Regions from separate parts of the Allobosea sp. Tri-49 genome, predicted to be linked through region 2. Evidence: predicted binding sites of a transcription regulator. Region 2 holds the regulator's gene; each other region holds the start of a gene.
What was found. The regulator LexA, encoded in region 2, represses DNA repair genes until DNA is damaged. The targets are predictions, from matches to a motif close to TGTTCNNNNTGTGTTCNG.

Region 1 (3,406 bases), 2.3 Mb from region 2:
GAGCCTGGTATCGCCGAGTAGATCGGCCATGCCGAGGATACCGTTGAGCGGGGTGCGGAACTCGTGGCTGACGGTCGCCAGAAAGCGCGACTTGGCGGCGCTCGCCTCCTCTGCCTTGCTGCGCGCCTCCTCAAGGGCGGTTTCGGCAGCGATGCGCCCGCTGATCTCGCGACCGACACGCTGCAGCACTGTTTGCCCCGCAGCGACAGGGACGACCGTCTCGACCCAGGACAACCAACGCTCGCCAGCGTCCGTCTCGATGCATTCGTCGAAGACGCGGGCTCCGCCCGGCAGCGCCTGCACTGGCCTGGCGATGCGTACGTGCGGCTGCTCGCTGCTGCCGATAGCCTCAGCCTCGCTCTTGCCGATGAGCGCCGCATAGGCGGCATTGGCATAGATGATCCGGCCCTCACTGCGGCGCACGATCAGGTCGCCTTGCGCCTCGATCAGGCTGCGATAGCGCTCTTCGCTGTCGGCGAGCTCCCAGAGCCGGTCACTCAGCTTCTCGACATCACGCGTCAGGGCCTTCGCCTGCCGCGTGACCTGCTGGCGCTCGCGCAGCAGCCGGAACGCGACGAAGGCGCAGGTCATGGCCACGGCAACGGCAGCGCCTGTCAGCAGGGCGAGTGGGGACAGCGGCTCGATCATGCCATCCCATCTAGCATCTACCCTCTTGAGAAAGCGTTCGCCCCATCCGCGAGGATGCTGGATGGTTTGAATGGCTTTGTTAACCTTTCAGCATGGATTGGGGCGATCACGCCGCCTGCGCTGCCTGGTCGATGCGCGAGCGATAGGACAACGCCTCAGCGAGATGGATGCGGCCGATCTGCTCTTCACCATCGAGATCGGCGAGCGTGCGCGCGACCTTGAGCACGCGATGATAGCCGCGCGCCGTCAGCCGCATCGCATCGGCTGCGCTGCGCAGGAGCGCGAGCCCGGATGCGTCCGGCCGCGCGACATCGTCGAGCAAGGCAGCGGGGCAGCGGGCATTGGTCGTGCCGCCCGGGAGTCCAAGCGCGCCATAGCGCGCCGACTGGCGGGCGCGGGCCGCCGCGACGCGGCCGGCAACCTCGGCCGAGCCTTCTGGCGCAGTTGGGAGGATGAGGTCTGCCGCCGTCAGTGCCGGCACGTCGATGGTGATGTCGATCCGGTCGAGCATCGGGCCCGAGATCTTGGCCTGATAGCCCGCCATGCAGCGCTCGTTCGGTTGGCGACGACAGGCATAGCCCGGCTCGGTCGCCTTGCCGCAGCGGCAAGGGTTCATCGCGGCGATGAGCTGGAACTTCGCGGGATAAACGGTGCGGTGGTTGGCACGCGAGATCAGCACCTCGCCAGTCTCCATCGGCTGGCGCAGCGCATCGAGCGCCTGAGCCTGGAACTCTGGCAATTCGTCGAGGAAAAGCACGCCGTGATGGGCGAGCGAAATCTCGCCCGGCTTTGCCTGCAGGCCGCCGCCGACGAGCGCGGCCATCGAGGCCGAATGATGCGGCGCGCGGAAAGGGCGCCGATCGGTCAATTCGCCGTCGGCAAGATGGCCGGCGACCGACAGCACCATCGAAACCTCAAGCAATTCGCGCGGATCGAGCGGCGGCAGAATCGACGGCAGACGGCTCGCCAGCATCGACTTTCCGGCGCCAGGCGGGCCGTTCATCAGCAGATTGTGGCCCCCTGCCGCGGCGATCTCGAGCACGCGCTTGGCGCTCTCCTGACCCTTGATCTCGCGCAAATCGGGCAACAATCCGTTCTGACGGGCGACGGCGGGCTGCGGCCGTGCCATCACCTGCGTACCCTTGAAGTGATTGGCGAGCTGGATCAGCGAGCGGGGCGCGAGGATGTCGAGATCACGCGCCGCCCAGGCAGCCTCCGGTCCGCTCGCCGCCGGACAGATCAGCCCCTGCCCTCGGCCATAGGCAGCTATCGCCGCAGGCAGCACGCCGGCGACCGGGGTGATCGAGCCATCGAGGGCAAGCTCGCCGAGCACGGTGTAGCCGGTGAGCGCATCGGCCGGGATCGCGCCGATCGCAGCCATGACGCCGAGCGCAATCGGCAGGTCGTAATGGCTACCTTCCTTGGGCAGGTCGGCCGGAGCGAGATTGACGGTGATGCGCTTGGCCGGCAGCGCCAGTCCCGAGGCGATCAGCGCGGCACGAACCCTCTCCTTGCTCTCGCCGACTGCCTTGTCGGGCAGGCCGACCAGGATGAAGGCGACGCCGCCCGGCGTGACCTGGACCTGGACATCGACGGCGCGTGCCTCGATGCCCTCGAACGCCACCGTCGCGACCCGCGTCACCATCCAAGTCCACCCCAGCCCCGCTCGGTAACGCTAGCCGAAGCGCGCTATGGTTGCAAGAACAGATAGAGAACCTTCGAAGCAGCAGACGAGACGATGCAGGGTCCTCCATTATCGCAGACAGACCTGCCATATACCGTGTCGCGCTCCGCCTGTGCTGGGAACGGACGCGCATAGAGGTGTTGCCCACGTGGATGCCTAGTACCGGCCTCGGGGAGGCTGCTTCACCGTCGCGTGACGATGCCGATCTCGGGCTTGCGCACAGCACCGAGCCAGAGCAGCAGGAAACCGAGCAGCAAACCGGCCGCGGCGGTCGGCATCTGCAACACATGCACGAGCACCGGATCCCAAAGCATGGGATGAAGATTGCGCTCGACCGCAGACTGCAGCAGGCGGAAACGCTCGCCGATGAGCGTCAGCAGGGTCTCGCCGAGCGGCGTGAAGCGCAGGACCGAATTGGCGATCGAGCGTGCCCCATCGGTGAGCAAGGCGACGAAGCCTCCGGCCACGAGTAGGTAGCCCAACATCCTGACGAAAAAGCGCAATTCGCCCCCCGATTCCCGTACTGGCCGGCACTGGCGTGGCCAACCCGCATGTGTCCCCTCACCGGGTGCATTGCAACGGCAAAGGACAATTGCGCGCAACCTCGCCGGGCTGCGGCATTAGGCCTTGAAAGAAGCGCGCGCGGACGCCATAAGCAGCGCGCCGGACAGGTGGCCGAGTGGTTGAAGGCGCACGCCTGGAAAGTGTGTATACGGGAAACCGTATCGCGGGTTCGAATCCCGCCCTGTCCGCCATTCATTTTAATCTAAGCAGCTCAAAAAACTACGGTTTTGAGCAGAATTTCTCTCATCTACCCCAACATTCGCCCCAACAATGGTGGGCGCTCGCTGAGGGGCTGCAAACACATAGCTGAGTCGGTCACTCGGCATTTCTCAACAGCTCATGATCGCTTCGTACGGATTGAATCCGATCGCGGCGGCGAGCTGCAAGCGCGCGGAAACACCAACTCGCTACTGGCTACTCTCGAGCTTTCCGATACGAGCTGCATCTTTGCCGATCGGCGTGGGGCGCTCGCAGCAGACGACACAATCGCGATCAAGGATCCGCTGGAGC
Region 2 (3,406 bases):
AGAGCGGCATCTTCACCCATGCCGATATCGCCCGCCTGCAGGCTTGCGGCGTCGACACGTTCCTGGTCGGCGAGAGCCTGATGCGGCAGGCGGACGTGGCGGCTGCAACGCGCGAGCTTCTGACGGGCAAGACCACCGAGGCGGCGGCGTGAGCCGCCTCACCCATCTCGACCACAAGGGCGAAGCCCATATGGTCGATGTCGGCGACAAGGCCGAGACCGTCCGCATCGCGGTCGCGGAAGGCCATGTCGTGATGCAGCCAGAGACTCTGGCGATCGTCCGCGATGGCGAGTCCAAGAAGGGCGACGTCCTCGGCACCGCCCGCCTCGCCGGCATCATGGCGGCCAAGCGCGCGCATGAGCTGATCCCGCTCTGCCATCCGTTGTTGCTGAGCAAGATCGCAGTGGACCTTTCGATCGACGACGCCCTGCCGGGCGTGCGCGTCCGCGCCGAGGTCAAGCTCACCGGCAAGACCGGCGTCGAGATGGAGGCGCTGACCGCCGTCAGCGTCGCCTGCCTCACCGTCTATGACATGGTGAAGGCGGTCGATCGCGCCATGCATATCGAAGGCATTCAGCTCGTGCATAAATCCGGCGGAAAATCCGGAACCTATGAGCTCGCAGGGCCATCGGCATGAGCCTCACCCCCGTTCCCGTCGCGCTCAAGGCACTGCTCGACAGCGTGCCCGGCCAGGCGCCGGCCGAGACGCTGGCGCTGGCGCAATGCGCCGGCCGCGTGCTGGCCGAGGATGTGGCGGCGCTGCGGACCCAACCGCCCTTCGCCAATTCGGCGATGGACGGCTATGCCGTGCGCGGCAAGGACTTGGCGCGGGGGGCGCAGCTTCGCGTCATCGGCGAATCCGCTGCTGGCCGTGGCTTCTCTGGGAGAATTTCCCTCGGTGAGACGGTGCGGATCTTCACCGGAGCACCGTTGCCCGAGGGCGCGGACACGATCCTCATTCAGGAGCATGCCGAAGGTGTCGGCAGTCCGGTCATTCGGGTCGTCAAGCCTACAGATCCCGGCCAGTTCGTGCGCTTGGCGGGACTCGATTTCAGGACCGGCGAGGTCCTGCTGAAAGCTGGCCGCAGGCTCGACAGCGCTGCGCTCGGCCTGGCCGCAGCCGCGGGTCATCCGACGCTCGCCGTCCGCCGCAAGCCGCTGGTCGCGATCCTCGCCACCGGTGACGAACTCGTCCTGCCAGGCGAGACGGTCGGCCCCGACCAGATCGTCGCCTCCAACAGCTTTGCCCTCGCGGCGCTGGTCGAGCAGGCCGGCGGCACGGCGCTCGACCTCGGCATCGCCCGCGACAACCATCCCGACCTCGCCGGCAAGATCGAGGCGGCGCGCACGGCCGGTGCCGATGTCCTGATCACGCTCGGCGGCGCCTCGGTCGGCGAGCACGATCTCGTCCAGGCCGCGCTGAAGGCGCAGGGCATGGAACTCGGCTTCTGGAAGATCGCGATGCGCCCGGGCAAACCGATGATGATGGGCCGGCTCGGCGCCATGGTCGCGCTCGGCCTGCCGGGCAATCCGGTCTCCTCGATCGTCTGCGGGCACCTCTTCGCCATGCCGCTGGTCGAGGCGCTGCTCGGGGTCGAAGATCCGGCGCGCGACCGCAGCGAGCCCGCCATCCTCGCAATCGATCTGCCGGCCAATGACGAGCGCCAGGACTATCTGCGCGCCACCTTCGAAACCGCCGATGGCGAGCGGCGCGTCAGGCCCTTCGCCAAGCAGGATTCATCGATGCTGGCGAACCTGTCGCGCGCCGAGGCACTGGTGATCCGCCCGGTCTTCGCCAAAGCGGCCAAGGCAGGCGATTCCTGCCGCGTCATCCGGCTGCGCTGACCGCGTCATCGGCAGAACCCGCCTTGCGGAACACAAGGCGAACGAGTATGGTGTTCGTGCTTTGTTTCGATTCTAGCCCGAGAGGCGAGCGGCGCGACCATGCTGACACGCAAACAGTTTGAACTGCTTCGCTTCATCCATGAGCGCCTGCGCGAATCCGGGGTGCCGCCCTCCTTCGACGAGATGAAGGACGCGCTCGACCTGCGCTCCAAATCTGGCATCCACCGGCTGATCATGGCGCTCGAGGAGCGCGGCTTCATTCGCCGGCTTCCCAATCGGGCGCGGGCCCTCGAAGTCATCAAGATGCCGGACGGCATCGGCGGGCAGCAGGCGCAACGCGCCCGCTTCAGCCCCTCCATCGTCCAGGGCGGGCTTGGCCAAACCCCGCCGGCACCGGCAGCCACTCTAGCAAAGCCGCGCCCCACGGGCGCCGAGGAGAGCGGGCGCTCCACCGTCTCCATCCCCGTCATGGGCCGCATCGCCGCCGGCACGCCGATCTCGGCGATCCAGGACCGCAGCCATAGCGTCTCCATGCCGGCCGACATGCTCGGCGGTGGCGAGCATTACGCGCTCGAGGTCCGCGGCGATTCGATGATCGAGGCCGGCATCCTCGACGGCGACACCGTCGTGATCCGCAAGCAGGACACGGCGAACACCGGCGACATCATCGTCGCCCTGATCGACGACGAGGAGGCAACGCTGAAGCGCTTGCGCAAGCGTGGCTCCTCGATCGCGCTCGAAGCCGCCAACCCGGCCTATGAGACACGCGTGCTCGGACCCGACCGGGTCAAGATCCAGGGCCGCCTCGTCAATCTGATGCGGCGCTACTGAAGCGCCTCCAGATCCTGTGCCGGCTCCGCAACTGCTGCTGCAGTTGCCGGCGCAGATGTTGATTCGGGTGCCGGCCTCGGTTCCGGCCGCGCACGGGTCCATGGGCGCAGGCGCGCGGCCTCATCGGCCGTATAGGCGCGCCAACTGCCGCGGGCGGCATGATAGGCGGTCGCGCCATCGCGGATGAGCGCGCTGCGGTCGATCAGCCGGGCGGCGCAGGGCGCGCTCCAATAGAGCGACGTCACCACGAGGTCGGCCCGCTGGCAGTCCTCGACCAAAGCGAAGCGGTCGCGCGTATAAGCGACGCTGCGGCCGTCCGGCAGGCGGATGACGCAGCCGCGGGAATCACAGGCAGCGCCTTCACGCAAGGCCGTATCGTCGGGCGACCGCGAATCGCCGTCAGCATGCAGCCATTGCGTCAGCACGAAGCGGCTCGGCTTGCCGGCGAGCACCATCTTCCCCTCCGGCCCACGTACCAGCACGCCGGAACCGTCGCGCTCGATCAGGATGTCCGGCCGCGACGGTGCCGAGGCCAGCGCCAGTCCGCCGACCAGCGGCAGTGCGGCGAGGAAGCGCAGCGCCGTTGTCCACAAGGTCAGCCATAGCAGCGACAGCGAGAACAGGATCAGGGCGAGCGAGCCGAAGGCCGGCAGCACGACGGTCGAGCGGTCGATGCCGGCGACCCAATGGGCGAGTTGGAGCACGAGGCCCGACGCCCATCCCATCAGCG
Region 3 (3,406 bases), 700 kb from region 2:
CCGAAACGCCCTTCCTGCAGCACGCCAGGCAGGCGGGCCTGAAGAGCTGCTCCACTGTATTCCCCGTCCTCGGTGAATTGCTGACGAATGGCGCGAAATATGACGTTCAGTCGTCGTGGAACAGCGAAGCTGCCGATCGTCATGCCGTGCAGGCCCTGGTCGGCATGAGCTACACAGCCCAGAACTATAGCGGCCCTGCCGCCGGCGTCGTTTTCGCCGCCCCGACGCAATCGACTTGCGAAGGCACGATGGTTCGAGTGGCGCCCTTCTCCACCTCATGCGCCGAGATTCCGGCCGTTCTCCCGCAGGGAAGCAAACTCGCCAACAACCTCGGACAGATCGCCGTCTACGCCCTCGCCAATAATGGCGGAAATGCGCTGCTTCTCCCGACGGCGAGTGGCTGCGTCGTCGTTTCCGTAGCCTCGGCCGCCCGACAATAAGGAGCCAAGATGAAACTCCGCTCTGCCATTGCAGCGTTTGCCGTGCTTTTCGCTTGTTCGAGTCAGCTCGGCGCAGCCGATCTGCAGACCAGACCGGTCAAGGGGCCGCCGGCGACAAAGGAAAGCGGCATCTGGGCGGCGATCGCCTATTCGAGCCCGAACCAGAAGCACGGCTTCTTCTGGGGCGCCGACAAGCGGCAAGAGGCGGCGGATCTGGCTCTCGAGCATTGCCGACGGGCTGGGGGCGACGAATGCGTCATCGTGAGCGTCTTCCGCAATCATCGCCATTGGGACGATGATGACCGTACCGGCTTCCCGTACCATCACTGCGGCGCGCTTGCCGTGTCCGAGGAGAAGAGCGACCGCATCACGCCCTGGAGTGCGAAGGCTGCACCGACGCGCCAGCAGGCGGAGGATCAGGCCGTGCAGGCTTGCGAGCGGACAGGCACGCGGTGCGCGGTGCGCGAATGGGTGTGCACCTGACACGATGCTCGAGGGAACGCGTTGGAGCGCAGCCTTCGATCAGCCGCGCCACTATTCGTCGTCCTGAGCGATGATGAACCTAAGGCGATGCCGGAATGCGCCGGCAAGCCTATAGGCTGCAACGCTAATTCTGACGAGACGTAAAGCGAGCGGCATTGGTCGACACCCGTTGAGCGTCGACTGCGCCGACAACATCTTGTCCCAACCGGTAGGCCAATGTCCGCTGGGAGCGCTGACCTGCAGCCGTGACCGTAGGCAGAAGCGGTTCACAACCACAATTTTCGCGACATCCAGACGAGAACAAAAAAAGAACTTGCGGGAGAGAACAAACCATGATCATAGTCCTCTCCATGGCGCGGATTGAGATGTGGTCGCGCCCCTGCCATAAGGAGCGCACGTCGTGAATCAGGCGAATCTCAGGCTCGTGGAAGGCTCTTCGATGGACAAGGCCAAGGCGCTCGATGCGGCGCTCTCGCAGATCGAACGGGCTTTCGGCAAGGGCTCGATCATGCGCCTGGGCAAGAACCAGCAGGCGATCGAGATCGAGACGGTCTCGACCGGCTCGCTCGGCCTCGATATCGCGCTCGGCGTCGGTGGCCTGCCCCGGGGCCGCGTCGTCGAGATCTATGGCCCAGAATCCTCCGGCAAGACGACGCTCGCGCTCCACACCATCGCGGAAGCCCAGAAGAAGGGTGGCGTTTGCGCCTTCGTCGATGCCGAGCACGCGCTCGACCCGGTCTATGCCCGCAAGCTCGGCGTCAATCTCGACGATCTCCTGATCTCTCAGCCCGACACCGGTGAACAGGCGCTCGAAATCACCGACACGCTGGTCCGCTCTGGCGCGATCGATGTGCTGGTCATCGACTCGGTGGCAGCACTGACGCCGCGCGCCGAGATCGAAGGCGAAATGGGCGACAACCAGCCCGGTCTCCAGGCCCGCCTGATGAGCCAGGCGCTGCGCAAGCTCACCGCCTCGATCTCGCGCTCTAACTGCATGGTCATCTTCATCAACCAGATCCGCATGAAGATCGGTGTGATGTATGGCAGCCCCGAGACCACCACCGGCGGCAATGCGCTCAAGTTCTACGCCTCGGTGCGCCTCGACATTCGCCGCGTCTCGACGCTGAAGGAGCGCGACGAGGCCACCGGCAACCAGGTTCGCGTCAAGGTCGTCAAGAACAAGGTCGCGCCGCCCTTCAAGCAGGTCGAGTTCGATATCATGTTCGGCGAGGGCATCTCGAAGGCGGGCGAGCTGGTTGATCTCGGCGTCAAGGCCGGCATCGTCGAGAAGTCCGGCGCCTGGTTCTCCTTTGACAGCCAGCGCCTCGGCCAGGGCCGCGAGAACGCCAAGACCTTCCTCAAGACCAATCCGGACGTCGCCGCCAAGATCGAGACGACCATCCGCCAGAATTCCGGTCTGGTCGCCGAGCGCATCCTGGAGAACGCCGACCCGACCGCCGAGGATCTCGACGAGGGCGAGGCCTGAGCCTTCAAACCCGGACATAGAGTTATCAAGTCGGCGGGCGGCCCTTGGGCCGCCCGTTTCCGTTTTGTGGTCAGCGCTTTGCCGGTACTGCGTCGTTGCGGGCGCTTTCTGGACAGGCGCACATGCGCTGACTAGAACCACTGCGCCGGACCAGCCGGCCCCAGCATGAGCAGAGCCAAGATTGCGATGAGCGGCGTCAACGAGATCAGGTCGACCTTCCTCGATTACTTCAAGGCGAACGGCCATGAGGTGGTGCCGTCGAGCCCGCTCGTGCCGCGCAACGACCCGACCTTGATGTTCGCCAATTCCGGCATGGTGCAGTTCAAGAACGTCTTCACCGGCCAGGAAAAGCGCCCCTATGCCCGCGCCACCACGGCGCAGAAATGCGTGCGCGCCGGCGGCAAGCACAATGACCTCGACAATGTCGGCTACACCGCCCGCCACCACACTTTCTTCGAGATGCTGGGGAATTTCTCCTTCGGCGATTATTTCAAGGAACAGGCGATCACTCATGCCTGGACCCTGGTCACGCGCGAATTCGGCCTGCCCAAGGAGAAGCTGACGGTCACCGTCTATTCCGAGGACGACGAGGCGCATGCGCTCTGGAAGAAGATCGCCGGCCTGCCAGATTCACGCATCATCCGGATCGCGACCTCCGACAATTTCTGGCGCATGGGCGACGTCGGCCCCTGCGGCCCTTGCTCCGAGATCTTCTACGACCATGGCGACCACATCCCCGGCGGGCCTCCGGGTTCGCCCGACGAGGATGGCGACCGCTTCATCGAGATCTGGAACCTCGTCTTCATGCAGTATGAGGAAGCGGCTGGCGGCATCAGGACCAACCTGCCCCGTCCCTCGATCGACACTGGCATGGGCCTCGAGCGGGTCGCGGCCGTCCTCCAGGGCACGCATGACAACTATTCGATCGACCTGTTCGCGACGCTGATCCGCGCCATTGCCGATCTGACAAACGTACCCTCCGACGGGCCGATGAGTG
Region 4 (3,406 bases), 770 kb from region 2:
AACGGCGATTCCGGCGCGCCGACCTCGGGCGCCTGGATGAAGAACTTCCAGGCCGCCGGGCTCGACCCCAAGAACGTCTCGACCGTGGTCTTCAGCCATTTCCACGGCGACCACATCAACGGCTTCCGGCTCAAGGACGGCACTGCCGTGTTCCCGAACGCCGAGGTGATGGTACCGGCGGCCGAATGGGCGTTCTGGATGGACGACGCCAAGATGAACGCCGCCCCCGAGGCAATGAAAGGCGCATTCAACGGCGTGCGCCGCGTCTTCGGCCCCGTCGCCAAGGATGTGAAGCAATACGAGGCCGGCAAGGAGATCCTGCCGGGCGTGACCGCGATCGCAGCTCCGGGCCATACGCCGGGGCACACCGTCTATGCCGTCTCCTCCGGCAACGGCAAGCTGATGGTGATGTCGGACACCACCAACCACCCGGCCCTGTTCGTGCGCAATCCCGACTGGTCGGCGGTGTTCGACATGGACGGGCCGCAGGCGGCCGCCACCCGCCGCAAGCTGCTCGACATGGCCGTGGCCGACAAGATGCAGGTCGCCTTCTACCACGCCCCCTTCCCCGCTACCGGCCATATCGCCAAGGCGGGCAACGGCTTCGAGCTCGTGCCGTTGCAGTGGAGCAGCGCGATCTGAGACCCTCGCGCATCCGCTGGAGAAAGGCCGGGGCATGCGCCTCGGCCTTTCTTTTTGACCGGCCGGCTCGCGATCGGCCCCGCCGGCGTGCTAGACCGCTAGAGCCGGATGATTTCAGATGGAGCCGCAAAGCGGTTCCATCTGAAATCTGAATCCGCCTCTCATCAAAGAGTTAGAGCAGGATCACAGCGAAAAACCGGTTCCCACTTTTTCGCATCCTGCTCTAGCACCATGCCTGCCGGATACCCGCGATGACCGAGCGCTTCACCGCCATCTCCTTCGTCGCCAGCGACACCGCCGAGGCCCAGGCCGCGCGCGCCAAGCTGGTCGAACGCTATGGCGACGCCAATCCGGCTGAGGCCGAGGTCGTCGTCGCGCTCGGCGGCGACGGGCTGATGCTGCAGACGCTGCATCGCTTCATGGGCACGGCCAAGCCGATCTACGGCATGAACCGCGGCTCGGTCGGCTTCCTGATGAACGAGTTCCGCGAGCGCGGCCTGCGCCAGCGGCTCGAGGCGGCGCAGCGCAGCGTCGTCCACCCGCTGGCGATGACGGCGGTCGACTGCAACGGCAAGCGCGTCGAGGCGCGCGCGATCAACGAGGTCTCTCTGTTCCGCCGGTCCTACCAGGCCGCGAAGCTGCGGATCTCGGTCGACGGCCAGGTGCGCCTCTCCGAGCTCTTCGCCGACGGCGTGCTGGTTGCGACCCCAGCCGGCTCGACCGCCTACAACCTCTCGGCCAACGGCCCGATCCTGCCGCTCGATGCGCCGCTGCTGGCGCTCACACCGCTCTCACCCTTCCGGCCGCGGCGCTGGCGCGGAGCGCTCCTGCCCGATCATGCCAAAGTGACGATCGCCGTGCTGGAGGCGGAGAAGCGCCCGGTCAGCGCCGTCGCCGACCACACCCAGATCGACAACGTCATCTCGGTCTCGATCGCGATCGACCGCTCGCTAGACCTCGTCATGATGCACGACCCTGGCCACAGCCTGGACGAGCGCATCCTGCGCGAGCAATTCGGCTACTGAGGGCTGCGGCGCCGATGGCGCCGCCTTACTCGCAGTCCTGCCGTTTGCCGGTCGTCCTGGTCCGTTTCACCGGTCCTCGGAAAGCTCGAATTTTTTGTCGGGGACAAGCCTCGGAAAGTCGCTTGAACAAAACAGGAACATCGTTGATAGTGCCCGCATGGCCGGCTAGGGTCCGGCTCCGGTCGATCGGCCGGGTTTGTGATGAAGTGCGCAGGAAACGGAGCCTGTCATGGCTGGTAGCGTCAACAAGGTCATTCTGGTCGGCAATCTCGGGCGCGACCCCGAGGTGCGGCGCCTCGGTAGCGGCGAGCCGGTGGTCAATCTCAGGATCGCCACCTCGGAAACCTGGCGCGACAAGCAGTCGGGCGAGCGCAAGGAGCGCACCGAGTGGCACTCCGTGGTGATCTTCAACGAGAACCTCGCCAAGGTCGCCGAGCAGTATCTGAAGAAGGGCTCGAAGATTTACATCGAGGGCCAGCTGCAGACCCGCAAATGGCAGGATCAGCAGGGCGTCGAGAAGTACACCACCGAGATCGTGCTGCAGCGCTTTCGCGGCGAACTCACCATCCTCGACAGCCGCGGTCAGGGCGGCGACGAGTTCGGTGGCGGCAGCAGCGGCGGTGGCGGCTATGGCGACGAAGGCTCGTCGGGCGGCGGCAGCTCCTTCGGCCGGTCGAGCCCGGTCGGCGGCGGCTCGCGCCAGCCGGCGATGGCGAGCGGTGGCGGCAGCAGCGGCGGCTCGCGTTCGTCGAGCCATCTCGACGACGATATCCCATTCTAGGCTCGGCGCCCGATCGGATCGGGTCTCATTCCGGACAAGCCGCGAGAGCGGCGTGCGCCGGGATCCATTATCGATGGATCCCGGCGTTTCGTTTTGTCGGGCCCTACGGCACCTCACCCTCGAAGCGCACGCCGAGCGAGCCGAGCGCGCGCCAGTAATCCGGATAGGTCTTGGCGACGCAAGCGGGGTCGAGGATGGTGATGCCGCCGATCTTCAGCCCCGCCAGCGCGAAGCTCATGGCGATGCGGTGATCGGCGAAGGTGTCGATCTCGGCCGGAAGCGTCTGACCGGCCAGCGCCGGATCCGAGGCGACAAGGAGATCGTCGCCCTCCTCCACGCCGAGGCCCTCGCGGATCCGCGACAGGCCCTGCGCCAGCGCCGCGACGCGATCGCATTCCTTGACCCGCAGATTGGCGATGCCGGTGAAGCGCACCGGCGTCCGGTTGAAGGCGGCAAGCACGGCGAGCGTCGGCACCGCATCCTGCATCTGCGAGCCGTCGATCTCGGCCGGCAGGTTGGGGAAGGCGGCGATCAATTCATGCGCCTTGGCGTCGGGCTGGGTGAAGGCTCCGGCCGGCACGCCGAGATCGATCGCGCCGCCGGTCAACACCTCCGCCGCCCAGAGATAGGTCGCGGCCGAGGCGTCCGGCTCGATCAGGTAGTCGGTCGCGACATAGCCGGTCGGCGCGATCCGCCAGCCGCCGCTCTCCGGCTCGGAGACCTCGGCGCCGAAGGCACGCATCGTCGCCAAAGTCAGGTCGACATAGCCGCGCGCGCCGATCTCCTGGCCAGTCAGCACGACATCGACGGGGTTGCGCGCACAGGCGCCGGCCATCAGCAGTGCCGAGACATACTGGCTGGAGAGCCCGCCATCGACCTCGACCAGTCCGCCCTCGAAACCGCCCTGCCCCCGGATCGTGACCGGCGGGCAGCCGCTCGGCGCAGTGATCGCGACGCC

Region 1: BLM15_RS16945 (YifB family Mg chelatase-like AAA ATPase) is a predicted target of LexA. The motif match lies at 2,348-2,365, and genes of this name have one in related genera.
Region 3: recA (recombinase RecA) is a predicted target of LexA. The motif match lies at 1,220-1,237, and genes of this name have one in related genera.
Region 4: ssb (single-stranded DNA-binding protein) is a predicted target of LexA. The motif match lies at 1,790-1,807, and genes of this name have one in related genera.

The regions. Positions count from the first base shown of each region.
Region 1 covers NZ_CP017946.1:3,471,875-3,475,280, forward strand. Annotated here, with positions in the region: gene BLM15_RS16940 (response regulator) at 1-648, opposite strand, end outside; gene BLM15_RS16945 (YifB family Mg chelatase-like AAA ATPase) at 755-2,293, opposite strand; gene BLM15_RS16950 (hypothetical protein) at 2,515-2,799, opposite strand; tRNA gene BLM15_RS16955 (tRNA-Ser) at 2,998-3,087, shown strand.
Region 2 covers NZ_CP017946.1:1,184,775-1,188,180, reverse strand. Annotated here, with positions in the region: gene trpC (indole-3-glycerol phosphate synthase TrpC) at 1-152, shown strand, start outside; gene moaC (cyclic pyranopterin monophosphate synthase MoaC) at 191-637, shown strand; gene BLM15_RS05810 (molybdopterin molybdotransferase MoeA) at 634-1,845, shown strand; gene lexA (transcriptional repressor LexA) at 1,945-2,676, shown strand; gene BLM15_RS05800 (ComEC/Rec2 family competence protein) at 2,670-3,406, opposite strand, start outside.
Region 3 covers NZ_CP017946.1:483,330-486,735, reverse strand. Annotated here, with positions in the region: gene BLM15_RS02420 (hypothetical protein) at 1-440, shown strand, start outside; gene BLM15_RS02415 (DUF4189 domain-containing protein) at 450-923, shown strand; gene recA (recombinase RecA) at 1,324-2,409, shown strand; gene alaS (alanine--tRNA ligase) at 2,596-3,406, shown strand, end outside.
Region 4 covers NZ_CP017946.1:1,951,043-1,954,448, forward strand. Annotated here, with positions in the region: gene BLM15_RS09665 (MBL fold metallo-hydrolase) at 1-642, shown strand, start outside; gene BLM15_RS09670 (NAD kinase) at 894-1,667, shown strand; gene ssb (single-stranded DNA-binding protein) at 1,897-2,448, shown strand; gene BLM15_RS09680 (3-phosphoshikimate 1-carboxyvinyltransferase) at 2,552-3,406, opposite strand, start outside.